DNA from 2 places in the Arthrobacter sp. NPDC080086 genome. Region 2 is predicted to be linked to the other one. Evidence: riboswitches for the same ligand, from Rfam matches in the RefSeq annotation. Region 2 holds a riboswitch; the other holds the start of a gene.

Region 1 (6,244 bases), on a different contig from region 2:
TTCGACGTCAAGAGCACGGCTGAGCAGGCTGCAAAGGCTGCCGCCAATTCTGTTCAGTACGACGCAGCCGGTGACACTATCACGCTCAAGAATCCGACTGGTGGCACTGGCCCAGTGCAGATCAAGAACGTGAAAGCGGGTACGGATGACACCGACGCCGTAAACTTCAAGCAGCTTAAAGACGCAGGCCTAGTGGGCAATGATGGCAAGCTGGCCAACGCCGTGACATACGACAGCGATAAGAAAGACAGCGTCACGCTGGGTGGCCTGAAGGACGACGGCACGGGCACCATGGTTCCTGCAACGGCGCCGGTCAAGCTGTCGAACATCGCCAATGGCGTGAATGCCAACGATGCCGTCAACTTCAGCCAGCTCAATGGCGTTGGCAGCGCACTGGGCGGTGGCGCTTCCTTCAACAACGGCGTGTGGACAGGCCCAACGTATTCGTTCCAAAACGGGGACAAGTACCATGATGTCGGCGGTGCACTCGACAACCTGGACAAGCGCGTTTTCAGCCTGGAAGGCGGCTCGACGGGCGGCGGCCAAGACAACCCCCGATTTGTCGGCAGCGGCGGCGGCGAAATCCGTGGCCCGAAAGAGGAGGCGCAGGCTACCGGCAACTACGCGACGGCAGCAGGTGCCAACGCGGTGGCGTCGGCGGCGAACAGCGTCGCCCTGGGCGCCAACTCGGTCGCAGACCGCGAGAACACCGTGTCCGTGGGTTCTGTCGGTAACGAACGCATCATCACCAATGTGAAGGCCGGCGTGAACGATACCGATGCAGTCAACTACGGCCAGTTCAAGGACGTCAAGGCGCAAGCTGACGCCACCCAACAAGCCGTGGGCAATTTGCAGAGCCAGGTCAACCAGATCGACGGCAAGGTCAACCGCGTGGGCGCCATGAACGCTGCAATGTCGACCATGGTGGCCAGCGCGGCCGGTCTGCAGACCGACAACCGCATGGCGATCGGCACGGGTCTGTATCGCGGTGAAACGGCACTGGCGATCGGCTACCAGCGCAAGATCGGCTCGCGCGCCACGGTAACGATCGGCGGCTCCACCGCTGGCGGCAAGGAGTACAACGTGGGCGTGGGCGCTGGTTTCGGCTGGTAACCCAACGGCGTTGATTGTTTGAAGTTTGCGGACGCGTACCTCACGGGCGCGTCCGTTTTTGTTTGCGCGCCGACTTGCACGTCGCACGCAATCGTTTGTGCCCCTCGCTTTCTCCGTTGGCGTTACACGGCTTACGCGCTGTTACACGACCGCAGTCAGCTTTGCGCCGGAACGCTTCGTTATAGACAGGACAGCGGCTGAATCGGTCAGCCGCCCACCGGAGGAAAACCATGAACCGCATCGTCAAAGTCCTGGCTGTCACTGCCGTCGCCCTGTCCGCCACCACTGGCGCCTTCGCACAAACGCAATGGCAGAAAGATCACCCGCGCCGCGCCGAGGTCAACCACCGCTTGGCCAACCAGAACAAGCGCATCCATAACGAGGTGAAGGAAGGCGAAATCACCAAGAGCCAAGCCAAGGCGCTGCACAAGGAGGATCGCCAGATCCGTCAGGAAGAGCGCGACATGGCCGCCCAGAACGGGGGCCACATCACCAAGCAGGAACAACGCACGCTGAACCAGCAGGAAAACCAGGTGAGCCGCCAGATCGGCAAGTGAGCGGCAACTGAGCCGCGTTTCCGACGACCCGCGATCGGCCGCACCTCGGGCTGGGCGATATCGACACGCCGCGCGAGGTGCGGCCAGTTTTTTGGACAGCGTGACCGCCAAAAAACGCCGCCGATTTGTCCTGATTGACAATCCCAGCCCCCTTCCGTACATTCCGCGCATCCATCCGGGAGAGCGCGCCAGCCACATCAGGTCTGTCGCCGCCGAAGGGGTAGCACCCGAAAACTCTCAGGCATCCAGGACCGGGTGGATCGGCCAGACATGCGTCTGACCGCACTCTGGAGAGCTGGCGCTGCACGACCACTGCAGGCGCCCACCGAAGGGGCTCACGAACCGGCGCGCACCGCTATGCGTACCGCGCTTCGCAATCTCTCAGGTACCAAGGACAGAGGGGCCATCTGCGCGGCTTGCATCTTCATGGCGTCACCATGAGGCATCAGGCTGCGCAGGTGGCCTTTTTGCTTTTCTGGTCCCGAATAACGCGCCACGCCGAGGCCACCGGCGGCGCCCAAGCCGAGAGATTCCATGACGCTCCAACACACGCCGCTCAATGCCATCCACCGCTCGCTGGGCGCCCGCATGGTCGACTTTGGCGGCTGGGACATGCCCGTCAACTATGGCTCCCAGATCGAAGAACACCATGCTGTGCGGCAAGACGCCGGTATCTTCGACGTCTCGCACATGTGCGTGGTCGACCTCACCGGCGCGCGCGTGCGCGACTTCCTGCGTGGGCTGCTCGCCAACAACGTCGACAAGCTGCAAACCCCGGGCAAGGCGCTCTACAGCTGCATGCTCAACCCCAAGGGCGGCGTGATCGACGATCTGATCGTCTACTTCTTCCGTGAAGACTGGTTCCGCCTGGTCGTGAACGCCGGCACCGCACCGACTGATCTCGAATGGATCGTCGCGCAGAACGAAGCCGCCGGCACAGGCGTGACCATCACCCCGCGCCGCTCCGATAACAACGCCGGCGCCGAGCCGCTGGGCATCCTCGCGGTGCAGGGCCCGAACGCGCGCGCCAAGACCTATGCCGCGCTGCCCGGCACGCAGGCCGTGGGCGAGGCGCTCAAGCCATTCAACGCGGGCTTTGTCACCGTCGACGGCGTGGGCGAAATCATGGTCGCGCGCACCGGCTACACCGGTGAAGACGGCTTTGAGCTGGTCGTGCCCGCCGCGCAGATCGCCGGCGTATGGGAGCGCCTGCTGCAGGCCGGCGTGCGCCCGGCAGGCCTCGGCGCACGCGACACGCTGCGTCTGGAAGCCGGCATGAACCTCTATGGCCAGGACATGGATGAGCACGTCTCGCCGCTCGACGCCGGCCTCGCCTGGACGGTCGATTTGCAAAGCGAGCGCGACTTCATCGGCAAGGCTGCGCTGCAAGCCGGCGGCCAGCGCGACCAGTTCGTCGGCCTGATCCTGCGTGACAAGGGCGGCGTACTGCGCGCCCACCAGAAAGTCATCACCCCCGCCGGTGACGGCGAGATCACCAGCGGCACCTTCAGCCCGAGCCTGTCGCTCTCCATCGCGTTGGCGCGCTTGCCCAAGGATGTCGCCATCGGCACCGACGTGCAGGTCGAGATCCGCGACCGCAAGTTGACCGCGACTGTGGTTAAACTGCCGTTCGTGCGCAATGGCAAGGCGCTGGTCAGCTGAACCCGAATTCCCATCATTCCAATCTTCCGGAGAAACCTTTCATGAGCAACGTCCCCGCCGATCTGAAGTACACCGAACACGACGAGTGGATCCGCGTTGAAGCCGACGGCACGCTGACCATCGGCATCACCGATTACGCGCAAGATGCGTTGGGCGACATCGTGTTCCTCGAGTTGCCGGACGCTGGCCGCACCGTCGCCAGGGACGAAGCGATTGCCGTGGTGGAATCGGTCAAGGCGGCTTCCGACATCTACGCGCCGGTGTCGGGCGAAATCGTCGCCAAGAATGAGGATGCTGTCGACGCGCCGGAGTCGGTCAACGCTGGTGCTTACGACGCGTGGCTGTTCAAGATCAAGCCGGCCAACGCCGACGACGTGAACGCCCTGATGTCGGCTGCGCAGTACGAAGCCAAGATCGGCTAAGCCGGTCCCCAAGCCGATGCGCGCTCAGACCTGCGCCGTGTCGGCTTTTTGCCTGAATTTCGAGCCCTTGCCATGAACGCTCCGCACCCCGCTTCCTCGGCGCTTGCTGCCGAACGCCCCACCCTGGCTGACCTGGAGGCGCGCGACGCCTTCGCACATCGCCACATCGGCCCGTCGGCCGACGAGCAAGCGCAGATGCTTGCCGCGCTCGGCTACGACAGCCGCGCCGCGCTGATCGACGCCGTGATCCCGCCCGCCATTCGTCGCCAAGACGGCATGCCGCTGGGCGAATTCACGCAACCGCTGACTGAAGAAGCGGCGCTGGCCAAGCTGCGCGGCATCGCCGGGCAGAACCGCGTGGTCAAGAGCCTGATCGGCCAGGGCTATTACGGCACGCACACGCCGGGCGTGATCCTGCGCAACATCCTTGAGAACCCGGCTTGGTACACGGCCTACACGCCGTATCAGCCCGAAATCTCGCAGGGCCGCCTGGAGGCGATGCTGAACTTCCAGCAGATGGTGATCGACCTCACGGCGATGGACATCGCCAACGCGTCGATGCTGGACGAAGCCACCGCCGCTGCGGAAGCGATGACGCTGCTGCAACGCATTGGCAAGTCGAAGTCGACCGTGTTCTTCGTGGCCGACGACGTGCTGCCGCAAACGCTGGAAGTCGTGCGCACGCGTGCCGAGCCGATCGGCGTGCAAGTGGTAACCGGCCCCGCTGCTGACGCTGCCAAGCACGACGCCTTTGGCGTGCTGCTGCAATACCCCGGCGCCAACGGTGCGCTGCTGGGTGATCTGTCGACATACCAAGCGCTGACCGATGCCGTGCATGCTGCGGGCGGTCTGGTGGTTGCAGCCGCTGACCTGCTGGCGCTCACGCTGCTGGTGGCCCCGGGCGAATGGGGTGCCGATGTGGTCATCGGCAACACGCAGCGCTTTGGCGTGCCGTTCGGCTTTGGCGGCCCGCACGCCGGTTACATGGCTGTGCGCGATGCATTCAAGCGCTCGATGCCCGGTCGCCTCGTTGGCGTAACGGTGGATGCGCAAGGCAACTCCGCCTACCGCCTCGCGCTGCAGACGCGCGAGCAGCACATCCGCCGCGAGAAAGCCACCTCGAACATCTGTACCGCGCAGGTGCTGCTGGGCGTGATGGCATCGATGTACGCCGTCTACCACGGCCCGCAAGGCCTGAAGCGCATCGCCCAGCGCGTGCACCGCCTGACCGCCACGCTGGCCGCCGGCCTGCGCGCGATCGGCTACACGCTGGAATCCGACGCCTTCTTCGATACGCTAACGGTCGCCACCGGCCCGCGCACGGCCAACCTGCACATCGCTGCACAGGCGCATGGCATCAACCTGCGGCAGATTGACGATGCGCGCCTGGGCATCTCGCTGGATGAGACCGTCACGCGCGCCGATGTGGTCGCGCTGTGGGATGTCTTCGCACACGCCGCTCACGCGGCTGCGCCGGACTTCGACAAGACCGAAGCGGGCGTTGCCGATGCGTACCCGGCATCGCTCATCCGCCAAAGCGCGTACCTCACGCACCCGGTGTTCAATGCGCACCACTCCGAGCACGAAATGCTGCGCTACCTGCGCAGCCTGGCTGACAAGGACCTGGCGCTCGACCGCACGATGATCCCGCTGGGTTCGTGCACGATGAAGCTCAACGCCACCGCAGAAATGCTGCCGGTGACGTGGCCCGAGTTCTCGAACATCCACCCGTTCGCACCCGCCGACCAGACCGTGGGCTACCGCGAGATGATCGACCAGCTCGAACAGATGCTGTGCGCCGCCACTGGCTATGCCGCGATCAGCCTGCAGCCGAACGCCGGCTCGCAGGGCGAATATGCCGGCCTGCTGATCATCCACGCCTACCACGCCAGCCGCGGCGAAGGCCACCGCAACGTGTGCCTGATTCCGTCGTCGGCGCACGGCACGAACCCGGCATCGGCGCAGATGGCTGGCATGCAAGTCGTTGTTGTGGCGTGCGATGAGCGCGGCAACGTGGACTTGGCTGATCTGGAAAAGAAGGCCGCCGAGCACAGCAAGAACCTCGCCGCGATCATGATCACGTACCCGTCCACGCACGGCGTGTTCGAGGAAGGCGTGAAGCGCGTGTGCGAGATCGTGCACAGCCACGGCGGCCAAGTTTATGTGGATGGCGCCAACATAAACGCCATGGTCGGTACCGCTGCACCGGGCCACTTCGGCGGCGATGTCTCGCACCTGAACCTGCACAAGACGTTCTGCATTCCGCACGGCGGTGGCGGCCCGGGCGTCGGTCCGGTGGCCGTGGGCGCGCATCTCGCACCGTTCCTCCCGGGGCGCGCGGCGTCGGGTGAAGACGCGAGCCAGAACATCGGCAACGTGTCGGCTGCTGCGTTCGGTTCGGCGTCGATCCTACCGATCTCGTGGATGTACATCGCCATGATGGGCGCCGCCGGCCTGACCGCTGCGACCGAGACAGCCATCCTGTCGGCC
Region 2 (6,244 bases):
GCCAGCCGCCGAAGTCGGTGAAGGAGGCGCCGAGCTTCTTGTGCTCTTCGTACAGGGCGGTGTAGTTCTCAGTCATCGGTGGCCTCAGTTTTCGAATTCGGACAGCGGCGGGCAGGAGCAGATCAGGTTGCGGTCCCCGGCGGCGCCGTCGATCCGGCCGACCGGCGGGAAGTACTTGTCCTGCTTGAGCGTGTGGACCGGGAAGACGGCCTGCTCGCGGGAGTAGGAACGGTCCCAGTCCGTGCTGATGGTCGCGGCCGCGGTGTGCGGGGCGTTGCGCAGCGGGCTGTGCTCGACGGTGAAGTCGCCGTGGGCGACCTGGTCGATCTCGGCGCGGATCGCGATCATCGCGGTGATGAACCGGTCGATCTCGCCGAGATCCTCGGATTCGGTGGGTTCGACCATCAGGGTGCCGGCCACGGGGAACGCCAGGGTGGGGGCGTGGAAGCCGTAGTCGATCAGGCGCTTGGCGACGTCCTCGGCGGTGACGCCGGTCTTGGCGGTGAGTTCGCGCAGGTCCAGGATGCACTCGTGCGCCACCAGGCCGCCCTCGCCGGTGTAGAGCACCGGGAAGGAGTCGTTCAGGCGGGCCGCGATGTAGTTGGCCGCGAGCAGCGCCGACTTCGTGGCCTCGGTCAGGCCCTCGCCGCCCATGAGCTTCACGTAGGCCCAGGAGATGGGCAGGACGCCGGCGGAGCCGTAGCGGGAGGCGGAGATCGGGGTGTTGTCAGCGCCGTTGGCCGGATCCGCCGCGTTGCCGGGCATGAACGGTGCCAGGTGGGCCTTGGCGGCGACCGGGCCGACGCCGGGTCCGCCGCCGCCGTGCGGGATGCAGAAGGTCTTGTGCAGGTTCAGGTGCGAGACGTCCCCGCCGAACTGGCCCGGCTGGGCGAGGCCGACGAGGGCGTTGAGGTTGGCGCCGTCGATGTAGACCTGCCCGCCGGCGGCGTGGATCGCGTCGCAGACCTCGCGGACGTCGGCGTCGTACACCCCGTGCGTGGACGGGTAGGTGATCATGATGCAGGACAGGGCGTCCTTGTGCTGCTCGATCTTGGCCTGCAGGTCGGCGTGGTCGATGGTGCCGTCGGAGTCGGTGGCGACGACGATGACCTTCATGCCGGCGAGCACCGCGGAGGCGGCGTTGGTGCCGTGCGCGGAGGCCGGGATGAGGCAGACGTTGCGCTGCTCGTCGCCGCGGGAGAGGTGGTAGCCGCGGATGGCCAGCAGGCCGGCGAGCTCGCCCTGGGATCCGGCGTTCGGCTGGATGGAGACCTGGTCGTAGCCGGTGATCTCGGTCAGCTGCGCTTCGAGGTCATCGATCAGTTCGCGCCAGCCGGCGGTCTGGGATTCCGGGGCGAACGGGTGGATGGAGGCGAATTCCGGCCAGGAGATGGCTTCCATCTCGGCCGTGGCGTTCAGCTTCATGGTGCAGGAGCCCAGCGGGATCATGGTGCGGTCCAGGGCCAGGTCGCGGTCCGAGAGACGGCGGATGTAGCGCAGCAGCTGGGTCTCGGAGCGGTGGGTGTTGAAGACCGGGTGCTGGAGGTAGTCGGAGCTGCGTTCGACGGCGGAGTCCAGGGCGAAGGCAGTATCCGTGCCTGAGGCAGGGTCGGCCACGCTCGCGCCGAAGGCGGCGACGACGTCGGCGACGATCGCCGTCGTCGTGGCCTCATCGGCGGAGATGCCGACAGTATCGGCGTCGATGGAACGCAGGTTGATGCCCTTGGCGTCGGCGGCGGCGATGATCTCGGCGGCCTTCCCCGGCACCGAGACGGTGACGGTGTCGAAGAACGAGGTCTGCAGCACGTCCAGGCCGGCGGCCTTCAGCGATGCGGCGATGGTCCGGGCGTGGCCGTGGACGGTCTCGGCGATGGCCTTGAGCCCGTCGGGGCCGTGGTAGACGGCGTAGAACGAGGCGACGATGGCCAGCAGCGCCTGCGCGGTGCAGATGTTGGAGGTGGCCTTCTCGCGGCGGATGTGCTGTTCGCGGGTCTGCAGGGCCAGGCGGTAGGCGGGGATGCCGGCGGAGTCCTTGGAGACGCCTACCAGGCGGCCGGGCATGGAGCGCTCCAGGCCCTTCTGGACTGCCATGTAGGCCGCGTGCGGGCCGCCGAAGAACAGCGGTACGCCGAAGCGCTGGGCGGAGCCGACGGCGATGTCCGCGCCCTGCTCGCCGGGAGGGGTGATCAGGGTCAGGGACAGCAGGTCAGCGGCGACGGTGACGAGCGCGCCGCGTTCCTTGGCCTCGGCGATCACGGCGGAGTGGTCGAGGACGCGGCCGGAGGCGCCGGGCTGCTGCAGCACGATGCCGTTGATGGCACCCTCCGGGAGACCCTTGGACAGGTCGGCGACCTCAACCTCGAAGCCGAGGGCCTCGGCGCGGCCCTTGACGATCGCGATGGTCTGGGGCAGGCAGTCGGCGTCCATGACGGTCTTGCCGTCGCGGGCGTCCTTATTTTTGTTGGCCCGGCGCATCATCAGCACGGCCTCGGCGACGGCGGTTGCTTCGTCCAGCAGCGAGGCGTTGGCGATCGGCAGGCCCACCAGGTCCTGGACCATGGTCTGGAAGTTCAGCAGGGCCTCGAGCCGGCCCTGGGAGATCTCGGGCTGGTACGGGGTGTAGGCGGTGTACCAGGCCGGGGCTTCGAGGATGTTGCGGCGGATGACGGCCGGGGTGACGGTGTCGTAGTAGCCCTGGCCGATCATCTGCACGGCGGTCTTATTCTTGGCGGCGAGCTTGCGCAGCTCGGCCAGGACCTCCACCTCGCTCAGCGCGGCGGTCAGTGCCAGGCCGGAGTCCTGACGGATGTCCTTGGGAACGGCGGTGTCAACGAGCGCGTCAACGGTGTCGTAGCCGACGGCCTTGAGCATGGTCTCGACGTCGGCCTGGCGGCGGGCGCCGATATGCCTGTCGACGAAGGACGTGGAGGCTGAGGTAACGGTCACAAGGAACTCCATAACTAAGGCGGCGCAGGGTACGCCGCAGTGATTCGGGTTCCTCCCCGCTCTGTATTGGACCTGAGAGTTTCCGCGGGACCCTTGGCGGGGTCCCGCTTGCACCGTCGGTGAGCGCGGCATCCCGGGGGACTTGTGGCGCGCTGCTTTCCAGAGTGGCCTCGCCGCGGCGGTACATGGGCCTGAGAGATTCCTGGGGAGGATTTGCTCCTACGGCGCCTGCGTGTACTACTGGCAGGACTCTCCCGCCGCAGATCAAAGGCATATTCAGTTGCTCGTGACCATGGTCACAGCATTCATTGTCCTACGCCGGAGCCCGCCTCCGCAAACTTCATTTCTCCCCGCCCGACGCTCCCTCACTTTCGGCGCGGTTTCCCGCGACCCTCCCTCACCTCCGGCTTACATTTCCACGACGCTCCCTCAGGTTCGGAGGTTAATTCCAGAAAGCCCGCTCACCCGACTTGCGGGTGCGTCCCTCAAATGAACGCCGGACGTGAGGGAGCGTCGGCCGGAGTGACGCCGGACGTGAGGGAGCGACCGCCGGAGAAGCACCAAATCTGAGGGAGCGTCCGCTGGAGTGACGCCGGACGTGAGAGAGCATCCGCTGGAGTGCCGCCGGACGTGAGGGAGCGTCCCGTTGAGTGACGCCGGACGTGAGGGATCGTCCACTGGAGAGGTGCCGGACGTGAGGGAGCGTCCTTAGGGGCGGAGGCGGTCGACGGCGGCGAGGAGGCTCTCGACGTCGTCGTCCACCGCCAGCGGCGTGGCACCCGCACTGCGGGCCAGCATGGCGTTGAAATACAGCCCGTCCCCCATGTAGAGCACAGCCTTGGCCATTCCGGGCCCGACGTCGGCGGCGAGCAGTTCCAGCCAACTGGCCTGCACACCGGCCATGCGGCGCAGGGTCTCGGCGTGCGCCACCTCGGCGAGCCGGGTGGCCGCGACGAAGACCCGGTCCAGGGCGGTATCAGCCCAGACCGAAGACCTAATGAAGTAGGCGGCGGCGCCCTCCGGCGCCGCGGCCATGGCGGCCAGGTCCTCGGCCAGCAGCCGGTCCAGCCGTTCCAGGAGGACCGCGATCATGGCCTCCTTGTTCGGGAAGTGGTACAGCAAGCCGCCCTTGGAGACCCCGGCCCGCTTTGCCACCGCGTCGAGGGTGGCGGCCCGCTCCCCCTCGGCAATGAGCAAAGATTCGAAGGCGTCGAGGACGGCCTCGCGGGCGACGGGTTTCCTGGGCATGGCTCCCATCATGCCCGGTGGGCGCCGGATTTCTTAACTATACCGTCCAGACGGTACAGTTATTCGGATGAAGACCTTGCTTCCTGATGCCGGGCATCCCGCGACGCGCTCCCGGGCGCCGTGGCGGGACTGGCTGGCGTTGTCGCTGCTGATGTTCCCGGTCCTCCTGGTGGCGGTCGACAACACCGCACTGACCTTTGCCCTGCCCGCGATCGCCCGGGACCTGAATGCCACCGGCGTCCAGCTGCTCTGGATGGTCGATGTGTACCCGCTGGTGCTCGCAGGCCTGCTGGTTGCGATGGGCAGCCTCGGGGACCGGATCGGCCGCCGGCGGCTGCTTTTCACCGGCGCAGCCGGCTTCGCGGCAGTGTCCGCCGCGACGGCATTCGCCCCCGGCCCCGAGTGGCTGGTGGCCGGCCGTGCGGCTCTGGGGTTCTTCGGGGCCATGCTGATGCCCTCCACGCTGTCGCTGATCCGGAACATCTTCCCGGAACCGAACCGGCGTCGCCTGGCGGTGGCCATCTGGGCAGCGGGCTTCTCCGGCGGCGCGGCCCTGGGTCCGGTGCTGGGCGGCTGGCTGGTGGAGCACCTCTGGTGGGGCGCGGTATTGCTGATGGCGGTTCCCATCATCGTGCCCTTGCTGCTGCTCGGGCCCTCCTTCATCCCCGAATCCCGGGACCCGAACCCCGGGCCGGTGGATCTGCCCAGCATCGCGCTGTCCATGCTGGCCATGGCGCCGACCGTCTACGGCATCAAGATGCTGGCCGTGGAGGGTGCGGGCCCGGTGCCGCTGGCGGCCCTCGGCGCGGGGCTGGTCATGGGGTACGCCTTTGTCCGGCGGCAGCGCAGGCTTGCCGCGGGCGCAACCACCGCTCCCCTGCTGGATCTGGGCCTGTTCGGCAATCCCGTGTTCAGCACGGCCATCACGGCCAACGTCCTGGCGTTGTTCTCCTACAACGGCTTCATCCTCTTCCTTGCCCAGCACCTCCAGCTCCTGGAGGGACAGACACCGTCCGAGTCCGGGCTGGCGATGGTGCCCGCGCTGGCCGCGACCGTGACGGCCGGGCTGCTGGTGGTCCCGCTGGTGCGGAAGGTCCGGCCCGGGTTCGTCGTCGCCGGCGGCCTGCTGTTCAGCGCCGCCGGGTACGCGCTGGTGGCCTTCGGTGGCCACAGTTCCGGGCCCGCTATGCTGCTGGCGGCACTCCTGGTGCTGTGCCTGGGTGTGGGGGCGGCCGAGACCATCTCCAACGACCTGATCCTCGGCGCCGCCCCGGCCGCAAAGTCGGGCGCCGCGTCGGCGATCTCGGAGACCGGGTATGAGGTCGGGTCGCTGCTGGGCACGGCCGTGCTGGGCTCCATCCTGACCGCGTCCTACCAGCGGAATCTGGTCCTGCCGGCCGGCCTCCCCCAGGCCGACGCGGCCGCCGTGGGCCAGGCCCGGGAAACCCTGGCCGGGGCGGCGGAGCTGGCCGGGACGCTGCCCGGGCCCCTGGCCGACGCCGTGATGACCGCCGCGCGCGCGGCGTTCGATTCGGGTGTCCACATCACCGCGGCGATTGCGCTGGTCCTGATGGCCGGCGCCGCCGTGCTAGCCGCCGTCGTCCTCCGCCGGGTGCCGCGGGCGCACTGACCGGGCCCATTGACCCACGCCCACTGACTCGGACGCCCCAGAGGACACCAGCGGCCCGGCGCCAGCCCAAAAAACGGCAGCGTCCGACGCCGGACTCCCGGGGCCGGACGCTGCTCCGTGTGTGTTCCGGTTTAGTTGCCGGCGTCCGGCGTCGTGACGGAGGCCGTGGCCCGCATGGTTTCGGCGTTGACCAGCCAGGCGAACTGCTCGAGCTTGGCGATGAAGGCGTGCAGCAGGTCCGCGGTGGTGGGGTCCTCCTCGTCCACCTCGTCGTGCACCTTGCGCATGGTGCCGACCGCGGCCTCCAGCGCGGCCACGATCTTCTCGATCGCGTCCTTGGTGTTGATCAGGCCGGTGGGAAACTCGGGCAGGGCGGTGGTCTTCGACACCGTCGAGCTGCGGCCGTCCGGGAGGGCATGC

The links. Region 2 has a riboswitch for glycine ahead of gcvP (aminomethyl-transferring glycine dehydrogenase). Riboswitches for the same ligand answer to the same signal wherever they lie in the genome.
Region 1: another riboswitch for glycine. It lies ahead of gcvT (glycine cleavage system aminomethyltransferase GcvT); the one in region 2 lies ahead of gcvP (aminomethyl-transferring glycine dehydrogenase).

Annotation. Positions count from the first base shown of each region.
Region 1 is NZ_JBFBKP010000002.1:40,069-46,312, reverse strand. Features, by position in the region: gene AB0305_RS01360 (ESPR-type extended signal peptide-containing protein) at 1-1,113, shown strand, start outside; gene AB0305_RS01355 (hypothetical protein) at 1,344-1,670, shown strand; glycine riboswitch at 1,837-1,934, shown strand; glycine riboswitch at 1,948-2,078, shown strand; gene gcvT (glycine cleavage system aminomethyltransferase GcvT) at 2,205-3,332, shown strand; gene gcvH (glycine cleavage system protein GcvH) at 3,374-3,754, shown strand; gene gcvP (aminomethyl-transferring glycine dehydrogenase) at 3,827-6,244, shown strand, end outside.
Region 2 is NZ_JBFBKP010000024.1:2,876-9,119, reverse strand. Features, by position in the region: gene gcvT (glycine cleavage system aminomethyltransferase GcvT) at 1-76, opposite strand, end outside; gene gcvP (aminomethyl-transferring glycine dehydrogenase) at 85-2,946, opposite strand; glycine riboswitch at 3,116-3,213, opposite strand; gene AB0305_RS10390 (TetR/AcrR family transcriptional regulator) at 3,655-4,194, opposite strand; gene AB0305_RS10385 (MFS transporter) at 4,262-5,824, shown strand; gene AB0305_RS10380 (DNA starvation/stationary phase protection protein) at 5,956-6,244, opposite strand, start outside.